4 regions of the Streptomyces sp. NPDC044044 genome follow, and region 3 is predicted to be linked to each of the others. Evidence: riboswitches for the same ligand, from Rfam matches in the RefSeq annotation. Region 3 holds a riboswitch; each other region holds the start of a gene.
What was found. Region 3 has a riboswitch for cobalamin ahead of cobN (cobaltochelatase subunit CobN). Riboswitches for the same ligand answer to the same signal wherever they lie in the genome.

Region 1: linked by a shared signal. The riboswitch ahead of AC07AG_RS00800 (CoA-acylating methylmalonate-semialdehyde dehydrogenase) and the one ahead of cobN (cobaltochelatase subunit CobN) in region 3 are both predicted to bind cobalamin.
Region 2: linked by a shared signal. The riboswitch ahead of AC07AG_RS18550 (CbtB domain-containing protein) and the one ahead of cobN (cobaltochelatase subunit CobN) in region 3 are both predicted to bind cobalamin.
Region 4: linked by a shared signal. The riboswitch ahead of AC07AG_RS41810 (ABC transporter substrate-binding protein) and the one ahead of cobN (cobaltochelatase subunit CobN) in region 3 are both predicted to bind cobalamin.

The regions. Positions count from the first base shown of each region.
Region 1 is NZ_JBWKFG010000001.1:175,804-180,701, forward strand. Features, by position in the region: gene aceA (isocitrate lyase) at 1-261, opposite strand, end outside; gene AC07AG_RS00795 (short-chain fatty acyl-CoA regulator family protein) at 674-2,092, shown strand; cobalamin riboswitch at 2,194-2,364, shown strand; gene AC07AG_RS00800 (CoA-acylating methylmalonate-semialdehyde dehydrogenase) at 2,608-4,107, shown strand; gene AC07AG_RS00805 (acyl-CoA dehydrogenase family protein) at 4,113-4,898, shown strand, end outside.
Region 2 is NZ_JBWKFG010000004.1:654,932-659,829, reverse strand. Features, by position in the region: gene AC07AG_RS18570 (HAD-IIA family hydrolase) at 1-668, shown strand, start outside; gene AC07AG_RS18565 (hypothetical protein) at 746-1,285, shown strand; gene AC07AG_RS18560 (class F sortase) at 1,301-1,978, shown strand; gene AC07AG_RS18555 (CbtA family protein) at 1,959-2,795, opposite strand; gene AC07AG_RS18550 (CbtB domain-containing protein) at 2,816-3,037, opposite strand; cobalamin riboswitch at 3,069-3,190, opposite strand; gene AC07AG_RS18545 (ANTAR domain-containing protein) at 3,526-4,281, opposite strand; gene AC07AG_RS18540 (glycoside hydrolase family 6 protein) at 4,443-4,898, shown strand, end outside.
Region 3 is NZ_JBWKFG010000001.1:680,801-685,698, forward strand. Features, by position in the region: gene AC07AG_RS03230 (precorrin-2 C(20)-methyltransferase) at 1-415, opposite strand, end outside; gene AC07AG_RS03235 (precorrin-8X methylmutase) at 412-1,038, opposite strand; gene cobG (precorrin-3B synthase) at 1,110-2,417, opposite strand; cobalamin riboswitch at 2,466-2,617, shown strand; gene cobN (cobaltochelatase subunit CobN) at 2,687-4,898, shown strand, end outside.
Region 4 is NZ_JBWKFG010000017.1:91,290-96,187, reverse strand. Features, by position in the region: gene AC07AG_RS41820 (ABC transporter ATP-binding protein) at 30-839, opposite strand; gene AC07AG_RS41815 (FecCD family ABC transporter permease) at 836-1,867, opposite strand; gene AC07AG_RS41810 (ABC transporter substrate-binding protein) at 1,864-2,916, opposite strand; cobalamin riboswitch at 2,983-3,168, opposite strand; gene AC07AG_RS41805 (VOC family protein) at 3,176-3,622, opposite strand; gene AC07AG_RS41800 (AraC family transcriptional regulator) at 3,628-4,494, opposite strand; gene AC07AG_RS41795 (HAD family hydrolase) at 4,690-4,898, shown strand, end outside.

The DNA.
Region 1 (4,898 bases), 500 kb from region 3:
CTGCAGACCGGCCTTGACCTGCTGGACCGCCTGGCCGCCGGTCAGCGCGCCGAGCGCGTGGATGTAGTCCTGCTCGTGCAGCTGGCGCCACAACCGCTCGGCGCCGCGCCGGGCGAGGGTGTGCTCCTCGCGGACGCTGCCGGAGAGCCTGACCACGTCATCGGCGGTGTAGGTGCGCTCGATCCCGTTCCAGCGGGCGTCGGTCGCCCACCGCTGAGCAAGCTCCTGGGCCGTTGCCGTCGTCGTCCCTGCCTGTGCCATGACCGTCTCCTGGGAACTCGTGAACTGGGGGAATCGTGAACTGGTGAACTGGTGAACTGGGGAACTCGTGAACTGTGCGAAGCTCTGGCACTCAGTGCCGGGAAGATCCCGGGTGCGGCCCGTCGGCTCCGTGCTGAGCAATCCGAGCAATGTCGCCGAGCCGGGCGGAAGGGTCGGGATCACCGACGTCAGGGCATTGAGTCGTACCCGTTTCCGATCCGCCCGACGGAGTCCGGCGGGCCGCGGTACGACTCTGACACCGGCACTCAGTGCCATCAAGCAGGGAAAGATGCCAAGTTCTGCGCATCTTTCTCCGCCGTTCTGCCAATCTTGTTAAGCCCGCAGACCTCGTCCGCGTGGCTACCATCACGGGCAGTGCCGACGATCGTGACCGGACGGGCAGGAGCCACGGGTGAGCAAGACGTACGCGGGAGCGCGGCTGCGACGGCTGCGGGAGGAGCGCCGCATGAGCCAGGCCGACCTGGCTCGTGCCCTGGCCATCTCGCCGAGCTATCTGAACCAGATGGAACACGACTCCCGGCCGCTGACCGTGCCCGTGCTGCTGCGGCTCACGGAGGCGTTCGGCGTCGACCCGGGCTTCTTCTCCGCGCGTGACACCAGCCGTCTGGTGGCCGACCTGCGGGACGCCCTCACCGGAGAGGTCTCGGCGGGCCGGGTGTCCGCGTCCGACCTCTCGGACCTGGCATCGCGCATGCCCGCCGTGGCGACGGTCCTGGTGGACCTCGGCCGCCGGAACCAGCACCTGACCGAACAGCTCTCCGAGGCCGCGGAGGGGCGCGGTCCGGCAGCGGCGGCACAGCCCCGTTCCGCGCACGAGGAGATCCGCGAGTTCTTCTACCGGCGCCAGAACTACCTGCACGACATCGATCTCGCCGCCGAACAGTTCGCCGCCGAGATCGGTGTGCGCCCCGGCGAGGTCGTGCGCGCCCTGTCCGCGCGCCTCGCCGAGCGCCATGGGGTGCGCCTGGCCGCGGACGCCGACCGACTTCTGCACCACTACGACCCGACGGCCCGGGTTCTGCACCTCTCCAACCGGCTGCGCCCCGGCCAGCAGGCGTTCCGGATGGCCACCCAGCTCGCGCTCCTGGAGTACGCGGACGAGGTCTCCGCCCTCGCATCGGAGGACTTCGGCCAGGAGACCGCGGCCTGGCCGCTTGCCCGCATCGGGATCGCCAACTACTTCGCGGCCGCGCTGATCCTGCCCTACCGCCGCTTCCACGCGGCCGCGGAGGATTTCCGCTACGACATCGAGCGGCTGACCGACCACTTCGGCCTCGGCTACGAGACGATCTGCCACCGGCTCAGCACCCTGCAGCGCTCCCGGCTGCGCGGCGTGCCCTTCTCCTTCGTCCGGGTCGACCGGGCGGGCAACATGTCGAAGCGTCAGTCCGCCACCGCGTTCCACTTCTCCCGCGCGGGCGGCACCTGCCCGCTGTGGAACGTGTACGAGGCGTTCGCCGCGCCGGGCCGCATCCACGTCCAGGTCGCCTCCATGCCGGACGGCCAGCGTTTCCTGTGGACCGCACGTGCGGTCACCCGGCACCGCGGCGGCTGGGGCGAGCCCGGCAAGACGTTCGCCATCGGCCTCGGCTGCGAGATCCGGCACGCCGCACGGCTCGTCTACTCCGACGGCCTCGACCTCGACAGCGCCTCGTCCGCCGTGCCCATCGGCATGGGCTGCCGCCTGTGCGAGCGCACCGACTGCCCCCAGCGGGCGGTTCCCCCGCTGGACCGGCGCCTCGCGATCGACGAGAACAGCAGCACCTTCGTGCCCTACCCCGTGGCCGGGGAGTCGGCGCGCGTCGACTGAAGGGTGGGCCGCGCTGAGGGCCGCACCGATTGCCGTGCCGAGGGGCGGGCCGAGTGGGTGAGCCTAGGGGGGTGGACTTACTAGGACGTCCAACTATATGTTCGTGGCACAAGGTCCGCGGTGCAGGGAAGCCGGTGTGAATCCGGCACGGTCCCGCCACTGTGACCGGGGAGTGTGCTGTCATCCACACGCCACTGGCGAGGTCTGCCGGGAAGGCGGGCGGCGCGCGCAGATCCGGGAGTCAGGATACCGGCCGCGGAATGTTCCGTGTTGTCCACGAGGATGGAGCAGACACGCATGGCACCGGTCCGTACCCACGACCCTGGTGATCCGGCGGAGCGCACTCGACTCGGCACGCGCTCATAGGACTTCGCGGCCCCGGGCGGTCCCGATCCACGCCTGACGGTCCCGACGTCCGCTGTCCCGCGGCTCGCACCGGCAGCGCACCCACCCGTGCGCCCCGCCGGCGGCTCGCCGTGCCGTCCCCGGATCTCACCTGACGAGAGCAGGCACCCATGGTCCGTGAACTCACCCACTTCATCGGCGGCAAGCACACCGCCGGCACGTCGGGCCTCTTCGGCGACGTGTACGACCCCAACACCGGCACCGTCCAGGCCCGCGTACCGCTCGCGGGCCGCGCCGACACCGAGACGGCGATCGCCGACGCGGTCACCGCCCAGCGGGAGTGGGGCAGTTGGAACCCGCAGCGGCGCGCCCGCGTCCTGCTGCGCTTCCTCCAGCTCGTCGATGCGGAACGCGACTCCCTGGCCCGGATGCTGTCCGCCGAGCACGGCAAGACCGTGGCCGACGCGCACGGCGACCTCCAACGCGGCCTGGAAGTAGTGGAGTTCGCCGCGGGGATCCCCCATCTGCTCAAGGGCGAGTTCACTGACAACGCGGGCACCGGGATCGACGTGCACTCGCTGCGTTCCCCGATCGGCGTGGTCGCAGGCATCACCCCGTTCAACTTCCCCGCGATGATCCCGCTGTGGAAGGCCGCGCCCGCTCTCGCCTGCGGCAACGCGTTCATCCTGAAGCCGTCCGAACGCGACCCGTCCGTGCCCCTGCGCCTTGCCGAACTGTTCCTTGAGGCCGGTCTGCCGCCCGGTGTCCTGAACGTCGTCAACGGCGGCAAGGAGGCAGTCGACACCCTCCTGGAGGACCCCCGGGTCGGCGCGCTCGGCTTCGTCGGCTCCACACCGATCGCCGCGCACATCTACGCCACCGCCGCCGCGCACGGAAAGCGCGCCCAGTGCTTCGGCGGTGCCAAGAACCACATGATCGTCATGCCGGACGCCGACCTCGACCAGGCCGTCGACGCGCTCATCGGCGCCGGATACGGCTCGGCGGGCGAACGCTGCATGGCCATCTCGGTGGCCGTGCCGGTCGGCGCGGAGACCGCCGACCGGCTGGTCGCCGCGCTCAAGGAACGCATCGGCACGCTCCGCATCGGCCGCAGCGACGACCCCGAAGCCGACTTCGGCCCGCTGGTGAGCAGGGACGCACTCGACCGGGTCCGTCGCTACGTGGACATCGGCGTCAACGAAGGCGCCGAACTCGTCGTCGACGGGCGGCAATTCACCCTGGCGGACCACGAGAACGGCTTCTTCGCGGGCGCGTCGCTCTTCGACCGGGTAAGTCCCCGGATGCGGGTCTACCGCGAGGAGATCTTCGGCCCCGTCCTGTGCGTCGTACGGGCCGCCGACTACGAGCAGGCCCTGCGCCTGCCCAGCGAGCACCCGTACGGAAACGGGGTCGCGATCTTCACCAGGGACGGCGACACCGCCCGCGACTTCACCCGCCGGGTCGACACCGGAATGGTCGGCGTCAACGTCCCCATTCCGGTCCCCGTCGCCTACCACACCTTCGGGGGCTGGAAGCGCTCCGGCTTCGGCGACCTCAACCAGCACGGCCCGGACGCCATCCGCTTCTACACCCGCACCAAGACCGTCACCTCGCGCTGGCCCTCAGGGGCCAGGGAAGGCGCGAGCTTCACCCTGCCCACCATGGGATGAGCGCCATGACCACCACCTCGCTCACACAGGACCAGCAGGCCCTCGTCGAGACCACGCTCGACTTCGCCGAGGATCATCTGGCCCCCCGCGCCGTGCAGTGGGACCAGGACAAGCACTTCCCCCTCGACGTACTGCGCAAGGCGGCCGGGCTCGGGCTCGGCGGCGTGTACGTACGGGAGGACGCGGGCGGCAGCGGTCTGACCCGGGCCGACGGTGTCCTCGTCTTCGAGGCGCTCGCCTCCGGCTGCCCGTCCATCGCGGGCTACCTCTCCATCCACAACATGGTCGCCTGGATGATCGACACCTACGGCGACCAGGAGCAACGGGCGCGGTGGCTGCCCCGCCTGTGCTCCATGGACGATCTCGGCAGCTACTGCCTCACGGAACCGGGCGCCGGATCGGATGCCGGTTCCCTGCGCACCCGGGCCGTTCGCGACGGCGACGACTACGTCCTGAGCGGGGTCAAGCAGTTCATCTCCGGTGCGGGAGCCGCGCAGGTGTACGTCGTCATGGCGCGCACCGACGGCGAAGGGCCCCGTGGGATCTCCGCGTTCGTCGTCGAACGAGACGATCCCGGGCTCTCGTTCGGCCCCAACGAGAAGAAGATGGGCTGGAACGCCCAGCCCACCCGGCAGGTGATCCTGGACGGCGTGCGACTGCCGGCCGACCGGCTCATCGGCCCCGCAGGCGACGGCTTCCGCATCGCCATGAGCGGCCTGAACGGCGGCAGGCTCGGCATCGCCGCCTGCTCCCTGGGTGGCGCCCGCAGCGCCCTCAACAAGAGCCTGTCG
Region 2 (4,898 bases), on a different contig from region 3:
CCGGGAAGCCCTTCCTGGTCCTGACGAACAACTCGATCTACACCGCGCGCGACCTCCAGGCCCGCCTGAACCGCATGGGTCTCGAAGTGCCCGTGGAGAACATCTGGACCTCGGCGCTCGCCACCGCGAAGTTCCTGGACGACCAGCGGCCCGGCGGCACGGCGTACGTCATCGGCGAGGCGGGGCTCACCACCGCCCTGCACGACATCGGGTACGTCCTGACGGACCACGACCCGGACTACGTGGTGCTCGGCGAGACCCGTACGTACTCCTTCGAGGCCATGACCAAGGCCGTACGCCTCATCAACGGCGGGGCCCGCTTCATCTGCACGAACCCGGACGAGACCGGGCCCTCCACGGAGGGACCCCTGCCCGCGACCGGGGCCGTCGCCGCGCTGATCACCAAGGCCACCGGGCGCAACCCCTACTTCGCGGGCAAGCCGAACCCCTTGATGATGCGCACGGGCCTGAACGCCATCGGCGCGCACTCGGAGACCAGCGCCATGATCGGCGACCGCATGGACACGGACGTCCTCGCCGGTCTCGAGGCCGGGATGGAGACCTTCCTGGTCCTCACCGGTCTGACCTCCCGCAAGGACATCGATCAGCACCCGTTCCGGCCCTCGAACGTCGTGGACTCCATCGCCGATCTCGTCGACCGGGTCTGACGCGCGCGCCACCCGTTTGCCGCACACGGGAGGCGTGGGACGGCGGCGCGCGTGAACCTCGAAACAGGAGGTTCACGATGCGTAGAGGAACACTCACCCTGCGTGGCATAGCCGGGGCGGCTGTCCTCGCCGCGCTCCCCGTCGTCGTCACCACGCCCGCGCTCGCCCATGACGAGGGCAAAGTGCATGCCACGGTCACCCCGTCCAGCGCGGACCCCGGGGCCAAGGTGGAGATCAGCGTCTCGGGCTGTGACGGGACGACCGGGTCCGCCGGGTCCGGCGCGTTCACGGGGGACGCGAAGCTCACCGGCAGGGACGGCGACAAGTACTCGCTGAACGGCTCCGCCACGATCCGGGACGGCGTCGAGGGTTCGTACGACGTGACCGTCATCTGCGACGGCCACCCCCACCAGGGCGTGGGCACCGTGCAGGTCGGCCGGCACCAGCAGGAGCCCGTCTCGCCGGTCCGCGCGGGCGGCGGCGGCACCGCGCAGCTTGCCGCGCACGCCCAGGAGGCGGGGCCCGGCACCCGGCACGCGGTCATCGGCCTGGTGCTCGCCGGGGTGGCGGCCGTGGCCGTGGCGTTCCGCACCGTCCGCCGGCGTCGCTCCGAGTGACGGGTGGCGGCCGACGTGTCGGGCCATGAGAAGCCGGCGGGGCAGCCGGCCGGGCACGGGCGATTCCTCACCGGGGTCGCCTGGGCGCTGCTGCTCGTGGGGCTCTGGCTGTGGGGCAGCGAGATCACCGACGTACGCGGCGGTGTCTCGGAGCCCACGACCGGTGACGTCGCCGCGGTGGGCCGGCCGTTCGGTGTCGAACTCCCGGACGCGCACAAGCCGTTGGGCGCCGCCAGGCCGCAGCGCGTGGATGTCCCCTCGCTGAAGGTGCGGGCACCCGTGGTCGTCCGCGGGCTCGACCAGGACGGCGCCATCGATCCGCCGCCGTTCGAGGAGGCGGGCTCCGTCGGCTGGTACGGCGGCGGCACGCGCCCCGGCGCCGCGGGCACCTCCCTGTTCGTGGGCCACGTCGACACCGAGACGCGCCCCGCGGTCTTCTACGACCTCAGCGCCATGCGGCCGGGCGAGAAGATCCGGGTGGCCCGCGACGACGGCTCGGTCGCGGAGTTCACCGTGGACGACGTCCAGGTCCTCAGCCGGGACCGCTTCGACGCGAAGAAGGCGTACGGCCCCCACGAGGAGGGCCGCGCCGAACTCCGCCTGATCACGTGCGGCGGCACGTTCGACCGGGCGAGCAAGACGTACTCCGCGAACGTGGTGGTGTCCGCCTACCTCACCGGGGTGGGGCCGTAGGGGTGGCGCCGGGGCGCGAGGGCACTCCCGCCGCGCTCGCGCCCACGGTGGCACCCCTGGCGGCCCCTTCCCGGACGGCCCGCAGGCCAAGGCCTCCGAAGACGGCCGCGAACACGGCCCACAACAGGGCGTGCGAGGCGACCGAGAGGACGCGGAAGTCCCACAGGAGCGTCGCGTCCACCGGGACCGGGTCGGGGTTGTCCGGGAGCAGGAAGAGCGCGGCGAGGACGGCGACCGTCGTGAGGGCCGCCGCGATCTGCCGCACCGGTACGGATCTGGCCGCCAGGCGTACGTACACCTGCCGGGCCAGGAACATGCCGAGGACGCCGATCGCGAGGGAGGCCAGCCACAGCGCCTGGCGCTCGCCGACCGTGCCCGAGTCGCCGACGCCCGGCGGGTTCGCCGGGTAGCGCAGACCGGGCAGCAGGGAGACGGCGAGGAACGCGGCTCCCGCGAAGGCGAGGGCCCGCGGCCACGGGGCCGCGTGCGGGTCGCGGCGGTGCACCAGGGCGTACGCAACGGCGAAGAGGACGCCGATGGCCAGACCGGCGACGACCGCGGAGAGCACGAGCCCCGCGTGCTGGGTGGAGCGCGTGAACAGCTCCTCGTGGTGCTGTGCGGCCTGAGCGGCGCCGTGCGCGTGTTCCTCGGCCGCCGCGCGCTTCTCCTCGGCGCGGATCGCCCGGTCCATCAGCGGCTCGGCGAGGAGCAGGGAGAAGAGACCGGCCGCGAGGCCCGCCGCGCCTCCCGCCACCAGACCCCGGCCGAGCAGGGGCAGGACGGATGAGGACGGGGGAGAGGACGCAGGGGTTGGCATGGCGCCGTGTCCGTCCCCGGTCAGTGGCACGGGGCACCGAAGAGGTGCCTGCCGTCGTGGGCGAACTCGTGGAGGTAGCTGCCGGTCGCGGAGATCAGCGAGCCGTTGTCGAAGAAGACCGCGTAGAGCGCGATCAGCGCGATGAGGACCGCGGCCGATGCGATGAGCCAGTCGCGGGTGTGGACCGTGGCGGCCTGGACCGCCGTGCTCTCGGTGCCCGATGCCGCGGTGTGCAGTGACATGTCGAAGGCCTCCTCTGGGGTTTCCACGCCCCGAAGCAGGAGTACGACGGCTCAGTTCCTGACTTCCGCACGCCAGGCGGGCGTCCGGTCACAGTGGCGGGCCCGCCCCGGAATCGCACCGGGTTCCTGTCAACCATCGCCTCGATGTATGGACTTGTCGCCCGGAGAGTCCCAGTTGGTCATGGATGCTGTCAATGGAACCTGTATCAGGACAACCCGGCCCGGTCGGCGGCCCGCTCCCCCCGGAGCCGTCGACCGGGCTGGTCCTCGACCGCGCGCGCACGAGCTGCGGGAGTAACCCGGCGCCGGCGCGGGAGGTTCGGTGGCCAACCCCGCATGTGCGGGATGGACGATCAGGCCGGGGGCTTGGGCCGTTGTGACGACTCTAGAACGGATGAGCGCTGCAGCCTAGGGGTGGATTGACGCCAAGTCGTGATCCGCTTCCTCTCTGTGATCATCGCAGGTGATGTTGGTTCTCGGGACGGCCGTCAGGAAGGTTCGGACCAACTGCCGCGCAGCGCGGTGTCGTCGAGCGATCCCTTGATCACCTCGGTGGCCACCACCTCCATGACCAGCCGTTCTCTGCGCGCGTACCGCCGCAGGGCGTCGAAGGCCTCGTCGACGCCCGTGTGCCAGCGTTCGGCGAGTATGCCCTTGGCCTGTTCAATGCGTATACGGCTGGTCAGGGCGCCCTGGAGCTGTGTGGCGAGGACCCGGTACGCCGTGTAGGCGCGGTGATTGTGCAGACCGACCGCGGCGGCGTCGGCGATCGCCTGCGCCAGACGCAACTCCCCCTCGGCGTGGCGGGTCCGGGGGTTCTCCGGCACGAAGATGTTCAGCGCGCCGAGCAGCGTCTCGCGCTGCCGCAGCGGAACCGCGTAGGTCATCCCGATGCCGCGGCGGCGGGCCAGCGCCGTGAACTCCGGCCAGCGGTCGGCGGGTTCGTCCGCCGTGAGCCGCACGGGCGGCACCGCGACGCCCGTGCCGAGGCTCTCCACGCAGGGCCCACCGCCCTGTTGGGCCCCGAGCAGGTCGAGCGCCAGGTCCCGGGGATGCCCTCCGGCGGCCACCCCCGGCGTGCCGTTGCCGTCGAAGATGACTCCGGCGGCGGTGGCGTCGAGCAGCTCCACGCAGTGTCCTGCCACCCGGCTCAGGTAGCGCTCCGGGTCGAAGTCGTCGTCCAGCGTGTTGGTGGTCTCCACCAGGACTTCGGCCAGCCGTAGTTCAGAGGCGTGATCCCGCATGATCTCCTCCCCATGAGCGCCACCCCGCGCACTGCGCCTACCCCCGGGCGCGGGGCTGTAACAGGTATCCAACAGCTCTCCGCAGCGGACGGGCGGGCCTCGTGAGCCGGGAGTGCGTATGTCAGGATTGAGAATCGGACAGTGCACCCAAGGGGGAGTGGATGTACCACAAAGGCCACGGCCGCGGTCATCGGATCGCGGCCCGGGGGGTGAAGGCTGTGGCGGCGTTTGCGGGGGCTGCGCTGCTGCTGTCGGGGTGCTCCTCCGATGACGGTTCGGGCAACGAGGAGTCGTCGGGGAACCCGGTCGAGCAACAGCCGAAGGGCACCGACCCGTACTGGGTCAACCCGGACGGGAACGCGGCCAAGCAGGTCGCCACGTACGAGAAGGACGGCAAGAAGGACGACGCCGAGCTGATCCGCAAGATCGCCGAACAGCCCGTCGCGGAGTGGATCATCCCGGAGAACGCGGAGGACCAGGCGCGCGGCTTCACCGAGGCCGCGCAGAAGGCCGACCGGGACGCCCTGTTGGTCCTCTACAACATCCCGCACCGCGACTGCGGCCAGTACTCGGGCGGCGGCGCGGCCGACGGCAACGCCTACCGCACCTTCATCGAC
Region 3 (4,898 bases):
CGGGGATCACCTCGGTGGGATACCGGTCGGCGAGCCGCTTGTGCATGTGCATGTACGAGCCGTAGAAGAGCGGGTCGCCCTCGGCCAGGACGGCGACCGTGCGCCCGGCGTCGAGGTGCACCGCGAGGCGGGCCGCCGCCTCGGTGTAGAAGTCCTCCATCGCGCCCCGGTAGCCGCCCGGGTGGTCGGTGGTCTCCGTGGTGAGGGGGTAGACCAGCGCCTCCTCGATGTGGTCGGCGCGCAGGTGCTCGGCCGCGATGGACCGCGCGATGGAACGTCCGTGCCGGGCGCTGTGATAGGCGACGACATCGGCCTCGGCGATGACTTGGACCGCCCGCAGGGTCATGAGGGCCGGATCGCCGGGGCCGAGCCCGACGCCGTAAAGACGGCCTGTGTTCTGCTCGCTCACGCTCATTCTTCCTCGCTGGCGATCGCGTTGAGTGCGGCCGCCGCGATGGCGCTGCCGCCACGTCGGCCCCGCACGATCATGTGTTCCAGGCCGGACGGGTGCGCGGCCAGGGCGTCCTTGGACTCCATGGCGCCGACGAAGCCGACGGGCACACCGATGACGGCGGCGGGGCGCGGCGCGCCCTCCTCGATCATTTCGAGCAGGCGGAACAGGGCGGTGGGCGCGTTGCCGACGGCTATGACCGCGCCTTCCATGCGATCGCGCCACAGTTCCAGGGCGGCGGCGCTGCGGGTGGTGCCGAGCTCGGCCGCCAGATCGGGCACCGCCGGGTCGGACAGCGTGCACACCACGTCATTGTCGGCGGGCAGCCGCTTGCGGGTGACGCCGCTTGCGACCATCGCCACGTCGCACAGGATGGGGGCGCCCGCGCGCAGGGCCTCGCGGGCCCTGGCCACCACGTCCGGGGTGAAAGCGAGGTCGCGTACGAGGTCGACCATGCCGCAGGCGTGGATCATGCGGACCGCGACCTGGCTCACGTCGGCGGGCAGGCCCGACAGATCCGCCTCCGCGCGGATCGTGGCGAAGGACTGGCGGTAGATCGCCGGTCCGTCCTTCTCGTACTGGTGCACAGTGCGTTCGCTCTCTTGATAGGGCAGGGAACAGTCGGGTGTTGCTGGGTTGATCATGTGTTCATGTGTGGTCAGCGGCGGTACGCGGCCACGGCGGCGGCGAGTGCGCCCGGACTGCCGGGGACGGTCGCCGGCGTGTCCCGTTTCTCGCCGCGTACGCGGGAGATCTGATGTCCGTCGGGAGTGGCGACGACGTCGATCCACTCCCCGTGCGGATGTCCGCACCGGCGTTCGCACCCGGACCAGTAGATGGGCAGCGCCCCGACGGGGCCCGACGCGGCCTTCGCCGTGGCGCGTACGTCGTCCAGAGCCTTGGCGCAGCCGGGCCTGCCGATGCAGGCCCCCACTCCGGTCCAGGGCGATTCGGGTCCGGTGACGAGACCGCTGGCCCCCAGTTCCTCCAGGAGTTGCGGGGCCCGTGTCCGCTCGACTTCCGGCAGGACGACTCCGCGCCAAGGGGTCAGCCGCAGCTCGCCGCTGCCGTGACGGCGGGCGGTGTCCGTCAGGGTCAGCCACTGGGGGGCGCTGACGGATCCCAGGGGCAGGCCGAGGGAGAGCGCGACCGTCCGGTGCGGGCCGGACACGACGCCGAGGGCGGGACCGCCCGCATCCTGGGGGAGGGGCGCGGTGGTGAGGGTGGCGCCGAGCCCGGCCTGTCGCAGGCGGTGCAGGACCGCGTCGATGAGCGGGGCGATGCCGCCGGGCAGATCGGTCACCCGCCAGGCGCTCGCGTCGGGCGCCTGCTCCAGGAAGGTCTGCGCCGCGATGAGCGCGGCCCGCGGCGCCTGCGCGGACGCGATCAGGACGGCGTCGTGCGCCGGGCCGATCCGCAGCAGCGCCTGGTCCCCGCCCCGCGCCGTCAGGGTCACGTCGCCGCCGAGCGCCGCCACGTCCCCGCGGCCGTCGTCGAGGGCGAAAAGGAACCGGCCGGACAGGTCGGCGGCCCGGTCGCAGGCGCACAGCAGCTCGTCCAGGGCGGAAAGCCACGGGCGGATGTCCGCCTCGCCCCGGCCGTCGAGTCCCGCGAGCGGTGAGGCCACGACATTGCGTACCCGCTCATGGCGTTCGGAGGGCAAAAGTCCCGATTCGCCCAGCAGGTAAGCCAGTTCACCGCCGCAGTCCGCGGGCAGCCCGCGCAACTGCACATTGCCGCGCGATGTGAGATGCAACTCCCCATCTCCCAGCCGCTCCGCCGCGTCCCGCAGCACGTCGGCCTGCCCCGCGCTCAGCACACCGCCCGGGATGCGGACGCGGGCCAGCGCCCCGTCGTCCGCCCGGTGAAGGCGCAGCGTCCCGGGGCAGGCGTCACCGCGGCCGCGGGCAGACTCGTCTCCCGAGAGCGCGGGCGAGGGGACCGATGGGGGCATGGCGGCGAGCATACCGACCCATCGCAGCAGGTCCGCCTGCCCCCCGGTAGTTGATCGGCCCTTAGTATTCCTGGTGACGGGCCAGCCGGCCCGTCGTCGCCACAGACGGCGACAAGGGGAGGAAGCCCGGTGAGATTCCGGCGCGGTCCCGCCACTGTGAACCCGGTGCGCATGCCGGGTGAGTCAGGAACTCCCTTCCCCGAGCTCTCGTCCGCTCGAGCAGGGGAGACGCCATCGACACCACCCGGGGCGTGGACACCCCGAGGAAGGCCCGACGCCGCATGATCCTGCTCCTGTCGACGTCCGACACCGACCTGCTCAGCGCCCGCGCCGCCGCCGGCCCGGTCGACTACCGCTTCGCGAACCCCTCACGGCTCCCGCTCGAGGACCTTCCGCAGCTCCTGGACGGCGCCGATCTGGTCGTCGTACGCCTCCTCGGCGGCGTGCGCGCCTGGCAGGAGGGTCTCGACCAAGTCGTGGCGACCGGACGCCCCGTGGTCGTCCTCACCGGCGAACAGGCCCCCGACGCCCAGCTGATGGCCGCGTCGACCGTGCCCATCGGCATCGCCGCCGAGGCCCACGCCTACCTGGCCCACGGCGGCCCCGACAACCTGGAGCAGCTGGCCCGGTTCCTCTCGGACACCGTCCTGCTCACCGGCCACGGCTTCGAACCACCCGCCCCCGCGCCCTCGTGGGGCCCGCTGGAGCGCACCGCCCGTCAGGTCGAGGGACCGACCGTCGCGGTGCTCTACTACCGCGCCCACCACATGAGCGGCAACACCGCCTTCGTCGAGAGCCTGTGCCGCGCGGTCGAGGACGCCGGAGCGCGCCCGCTGCCGCTGTACGTCGCCTCGCTGCGTACCCCCGAGCCCGAACTCATCGACGAGCTGCGCGCCGCCGACGCGATCGTGACCACGGTCCTCGCGGCGGGCGGCACCCGGCCCGCCGAAGCGTCGGCGGGCGGCGACGACGAGTCCTGGGACGCCGGAGCCCTCAGCGGCCTCGATGTCCCCATCCTCCAGGCGCTGTGCCTCACCAGCTCGCGCACCGACTGGGAGGACAATGACGAGGGCGTGTCGCCGCTCGATGCCGCCAGCCAGATCGCGGTCCCCGAGTTCGACGGCCGCCTGATCACGGTGCCGTTCTCCTTCAAGGAGATCGACGAGGACGGTCTGCCCGCGTACGTGGCCGACGCCGAGCGCGCGGCCCGCGTGGCCGGCATCGCCGTGCGGCACGCGCGTCTTCGCCACATCCCGGCCGCCGACAAGCGCATCGCGCTGGTCCTGTCCGCCTACCCGACCAAGCACTCGCGGATCGGCAACGCGGTCGGCCTCGACACCCCCGCGAGCGCCGTCGCCCTGCTGCGCCGACTCCGCGAAGAGGGCTACGACTTCGGTACGGAGGAAGTGCCCGGCCTGGCCTCCGGCGACGGCGACGAGCTGATCTACGCCCTGATCGAGGCGGGCGGCCACGACCAGGAGTGGCTCACCGAGGAGCAGCTGGCCCGCAACCCCGTCCGCATCCCGGCGGCCGACTACCGCCGCTGGTACGCCACGCTCCCCGCCGAGCTGCGCGAGTCCGTGGAGCAGCACTGGGGCCCGGCCCCCGGCGAGATGTTCGTGGACCGGTCGAGCAACCCGGAGGGCGACATCGTCCTGGCCGCCCTGCGCCGCGGCAACCTGCTCATCCTCATCCAGCCGCCGCGCGGCTTCGGCGAGAACCCGATCGCGATCTACCACGACCCCGATCTGCCGCCCTCGCACCACTACTTGGCCGCCTACCGCTGGATCGCCGCATCCGCCGACGACAACGGCTTCGGCGCCGACGCGATGATCCACCTGGGCAAGCACGGCAACCTCGAATGGCTGCCCGGCAAGAACGCGGGCCTGTCCGCCGCCTGCGGCCCCGACGCGGCCCTGGGCGATCTGCCCCTGATCTACCCGTTCCTGGTCAACGACCCGGGGGAGGGGACGCAGGCCAAGCGGCGCGTCCACGCCACCCTCGTGGACCATCTCGTACCGCCGATGGCCCGTGCCGACAGCTACGGCGACATCGCCCGCCTCGAACAACTCCTGGACGAGCACGCCCAGATCGCCTCGATGGACCCGGCGAAGCTGCCGGCGATCCGCGCCCAGATCTGGACCCTGATCCAGGCCGCCAAGCTCGACCACGACCTGGGGCTCGAAGACCGACCCGAGGACGAGGGCTTCGACGAGTTCATCATGCATCTCGACGGCTGGCTCTGTGAGATCAAGGACGTCCAGATCCGCGACGGCCTGCACGTCCTGGGCGGCGCCCCGGCCGGTGCCGACCGCGTCAACCTGGTCCTCGCGATCCTGCGTGCCCGTCAGATCTGGGGCGGTACGGCGTCGCTTCCCGGCCTGCGCGAGGCGCTTGGCCTCGACGAGTCGGCGGCCACCCGCACCGCCGCCGACGAGGTCGAGGAGAAGGCCCGCGCCCTGGTCCAGGCGATGGACGACGCCGACTGGGCCC
Region 4 (4,898 bases), on a different contig from region 3:
CAGCCCGGAGAACTGAGGCCCCGAGGAACTCAGGCCCGGAGGAAGCGGATCGACGGGCGCGGCTCCGGGCCGTCGTCCGCCGTCGTCACCACCGCCCTCACCCCGTACACCTTCGCGATCAGCTCCTCCGTGATCACCTCGCCCGGCGTGCCCGACGCGTACGCCACTCCCTCGCGCAGGACCAGTACGTGGTCGCAGAACATCGCCGCCAGGTTCAGGTCGTGCAGGGCGATGACGCTCGTCAGGGGGAGGTCGGCCACCAGGGAGAGGAGGTCCAGCTGGTGCTGGATGTCCAGGTGGTTGGTCGGTTCGTCCAGGAGGAGTTCCTGGGGCGTCTGGGCCAAGGCCCTTGCTATCTGGACCCGTTGGCGTTCGCCGCCGGAGAGCGTGTGCCAGGACTGGCCCGCCCGGTCGGAGAGACCGGTGCGGGTCAGGGCCTCGCGCACCGCCTCGTCGTCCTGGGGCGTGGAGGGTGACCACGCCCTGCGGTGCGGGATGCGGCCCAGGCGTACGACCTCCTCCACCGACAGCTCGACCTGCGTGGTGGCGTCCTGGTCCACCACCGCCACCCGGCGTGCCACCGTGCGGCGGCCCACGTCCCGCAGCAGTCGGCCGTCCAGGGTGACCACTCCCGATGCCGGGGCCAGGACGCCCGCCAGGATGCGCAGGAGCGTGGACTTGCCCGAGCCGTTCGGGCCGAGGAGGCCGACCGTGGCTCCGGGGGGCGGGGCCAGGGTCACTCCGTCGACGATGAGCCGGCCGCCGGCCTCTCTGGCCACCCGGTCGGCGCGCAGGCCGGGTTCGACGGGTCGGGGCGTGCCGTCCGGGCGTGACGTCATGTCGTCCTCCGGGTGCGGTAGAGGACCAGGACGAACGCCGGGACGCCGATCAGGGACGTCACCACGCCCACCGGCACCTCCTGCGGGTCGAGGACCGTGCGGGCCAGCGTGTCCACCCACACCAGGAACACCGCGCCCGCGAGCGCCGTGACCGGGAGCAGCCTCGCGTGCCCGGGGCCGACCAGGGCGCGGGCCGCGTGCGGCAGGACCAGGCCCACGAAGCCGATGGCGCCCGCGCTGCTGACCAGGGCCGCCGTGAGCAGGGCGGTGACGGAGAGCAGGATCAGCCGGGTGCGGGCGACATGGACGCCCAGCGTCGCCGCCGCGTCCTGGCCGAACACGAACGCGTCCAGGGTGCGGGCGTGCGCCAGGCAGATCGCGAGGGCCACGAAGAGCACCGCCCCGCACATCCACACGTCCGTCCAGCCCACCCCGCTCAACGAGCCGAGCAGCCAGAACAGGACACCCCGCGTAGTCTCCGCGTCGCCCGCCGTGAGGATCACGAACGAGGTGAGCGCGGAGAAGAGCTGCATCGCCGCCACCCCGGAAAGGACCACGCGGTCGACGCTCCCGCCCAGGGTGTGGCTGAGCAGCAGGACCAGGGCGAAGGAGAGGACGGCTCCCACGAAGGCGCCCGCCGAGACCGACACCACTCCCCCGCCGACCCCCAGGACGACGATCACGACCGCGCCCGTGGAGGCCCCCGAGGAGACACCGAGCACGAAGGGGTCGGCGAGCGGGTTGCGCAGCAGGGACTGGAGGACCGTTCCGCAGACCGCGAGGCCCGCGCCGCAGACCGCCGCGAGGAGCGTGCGCGGCATGCGCAGGTTCCAGACGATGCCGTCCCGGATGGGCGTGAGCGTGGCCTCTCCCCAGCCGAGGTGCGCCGCCACCGCCGACCACACGTCCGGTACGGAGATGTCCGCGGGGCCGATGGTGACGGCCACCGCCACGGACAGGGCGAGGACGGCGACGCCCACCGTCCAGAGCAGGGTCTGCCGTATGCCGCCCGTGAGGGCTCGCGTCACTTGGCGAGCCCGAACTCGCGCAAGGCGTCGGCGACTTGCTCCACGCCGTCCACCGTGCGGATCGTCGGGTTCATGGCCTGGCCGCTCAGGAGCACGTACCGCTTCTTCTTCACGGCGGTCAGGTTCTTGGTGACCGGGTTGGACTCCAGGAACTCGATCTTCTTCTTCGCGCTCTCGGCCGTCTGCGACTTGCGTGTGAGGTCGCCGATGACCAGGACGTCCGGGTCGCGGTCGGCCACCGTCTCCCAGTTGATCTGGGGCCACTCCTCGCGGGTGTCGTCGAAGACGTTCTTCACGCCCAGTTCGCGGGTGATGATGCCCGGCGCACCGCAGCAGCCCGCCATGTAGGGGGCGTCGGAGTTGGCGAACCAGTAGAGGAGCGACGTGCCGGACGCGTCAGCCTTCTTGACGGTCTTCGTGGCCTTCGCCACCCGGCCCTTGAGCTCCGTGATCAGGCGTTCGCCGCGCTTCTCGACGCCGAAGGCCTTGGCCAGGTCGCGTATCTCGCCGTACACGGTGTCCATGGTCAGCGTCTTGTCGCGGCGGCCGTCGCCGTCGCCGCTGTTGTCCTTGCCCGCGCAGTCGGAGGGCGAGACATAGGCGGGTACGCCGAGTTCGGCGAACTTGGCGCGGTCGGCGACGCCGCCCTTGCTGACCGTCGCCAGGAAGGACGCGGTGACGAAGTCCGGTTCCTCGGCGAGGACCTTCTCGAAGGAGGGGTAGCTGTCGGCGAGCCGCTCGACCTTGGCGTTGTCCTTCTCCAGGCCCTTGAGGACCGGGTCCGTCCAGGTGCCGGTGCCGGCCATGCGGTCGGCGAGGCCGAGTGAGAGCAGGATCTCGGTGGAGCCCTGGTCGAGGGAGACCGCCCGCCGCGGCGGGGCCTTGATCTCCGCCTTCTTGCCGCAGGAGGTGAGGGTGACCGGGTACCCCTCGGCCTTCTTTCCCGAGGGGCCCGATGAGCCGCCCGACGAGCCGCAGGCGCTCAGGGTGACGGTCAGGGCTGCGGCGAGAATGCCGGATATACGTACACGACGGGCTGTGGAGGACACACGATCCCTTGAGTCTCACGGCTCATACGCGGAGCCTGGCCTGCTTCGTCACCTCCGCCGCTCGGTGCGCGGGCGAAGGTGCCAGCAGGTCTTCGGACTCGGGGATCGGCCGGGCGGGGCGCCTTCCCAGGCGTCCGTGGACGCCCAGTGGCCGTGGCCCCGCCCGTTCCCCCTCACCGCTGCGCGTCAGTTCCGGATTCGCACCGGATTCCCTGGCCCTGGTGTGGGTTGACTGGCGTCCGCAAGCTATCACGCGAGGTCAGGCCGATTTGTCGGGCCTCGGCGCCCCGCGGTACGTGCCGAAGGACCACTTGTTGCCCTCGGGGTCGGCGATCGCGAACTCCCTGCTGCCGTACGGCTGGTCCTCGATCTCACGGATGATCTCGACGCCCGCGGCGCTGAGCCGCTGGTAGAGGTCGTCCACGCGGTCGGTGACGACGTACGCGCCGAAGGTGCCCGGCTTCAGGCACCAGGCCTCGGACTTCTCGTCGTACGAGCCGAGCATGATCGCACCGCCCTCGGGCCAGTCGAGCTCGGCGTGGGCCACGCGGTCGCCGTCCTCGTAGACGGCGGTGCGCAGGAAGCCGACCGTGCCGACCAGGAAGTCGATCAGGGCGGGGGCGTCGTGGGCCTGGAGCGTGGGCCAGACGGCGGGGGCGCGCCCGGCGGAGGTGGACGGGGGCTGCTGCTTCTCGGTGGTGTTCATGGGTCCTACTCTTCGCCCACGCCATAGCTCCCGGCTTGGATATTCCGGCACTCTTCGGCCAGCCAGCCGCTGGGGCTCACCCCGGTGTACTGCCGGAAGTCCCGCACCAGGTGGGAGTGGTCGTAATAGCCGCAGTCGGCGGCGACGCGGGCCAGATCGGGGGCGGCTCCAGCGGCCACGGAGCGTGCGACGGCGCCGCGTGCGCGCTGGAAGCGCATCAGGCGGCCCGCCTGCTTGGGGCTCAGGCCCGTCTCCGCGCGAAAGAGCGTGGTGAGGCGGCGTTCGCTGAGCGCGACATGCCGGGACAGACCGCGCAGGGTGCCCACGCCCTGGTGCCGGGCCAGCCAGGCCCAGGCCTCCGCGACCTCGGGGCGTACGGATCCTGCGGTGTCCTGTGCGGCCACGCGCTGCCTCAAGTAGGCGGACAGGGAGGCGAATCGCTCCTCCCAGCCGCCCTGCTCGCACAGCAGCTCCCGTACGTCGGCGGCGCGGCGCCCCATCACGTCGGCGCCGGACGTCACCAGGTCGTCGGCCAGTTCCGCCGCCGGTACGCCGAACAGTGCGCGGGCGGCGAGCGGGTGCACGGCGAGCTGGATGCCCGCCTCGTGCTCGGGCCGCACCACGTACGCCGGGGACTGGTGCAGGCCGCCGACGACGATGTCGGTGCGGGACGCGTCGGGGCCGCCCGCCTGCTCGGGGCTCTCGCCGGTCACGACGGGGCCGTCCAGGGAGAAGATCAGCGTCAGATACGGGGACGGCAGGCCGCGGTGGAATCCGGGGTGCTCCCCCGCCGTGCGGTAGCCGACGGCGGACACCACCATGCCGTCGAGCCGCGGAGCGGCCCGCACGAACTCCCGGGAGGCGGTCTCCATGCCTTCCAGTATGCGATGGGCGCGACTCGGGAGCAGGCCCGTACGCCTGACGGGCGTCCGATGCGACTACCCGCGGGCGCGCGTCCCATGCCCGCCGCGTCCGGTGATGTCGATCATGGGAATCCGCCGCCCGACCTCATACGATGACCCGCCGCTCCGGACGGGGCGCAGACCGCTCTCAGGGGGCACGAAATCATGGCAGTAAAGGCAATGGGCAAGCTGGCCGTACTCGGCACGGCGGGCGCGCTCACCGCGGCCGTCCTCGCGGGGACGGCGCTGTGGCCCGGCACGGACGCCACGGCGGCGGACGCCTCCGCCAGGACCGCGAAATCCTCGGCGAAGACCGCGACCGAGCTGGCGCACTGGCCCGAGCCGGTCGCGAAGAAGCTGGGCAAGGTCATCGC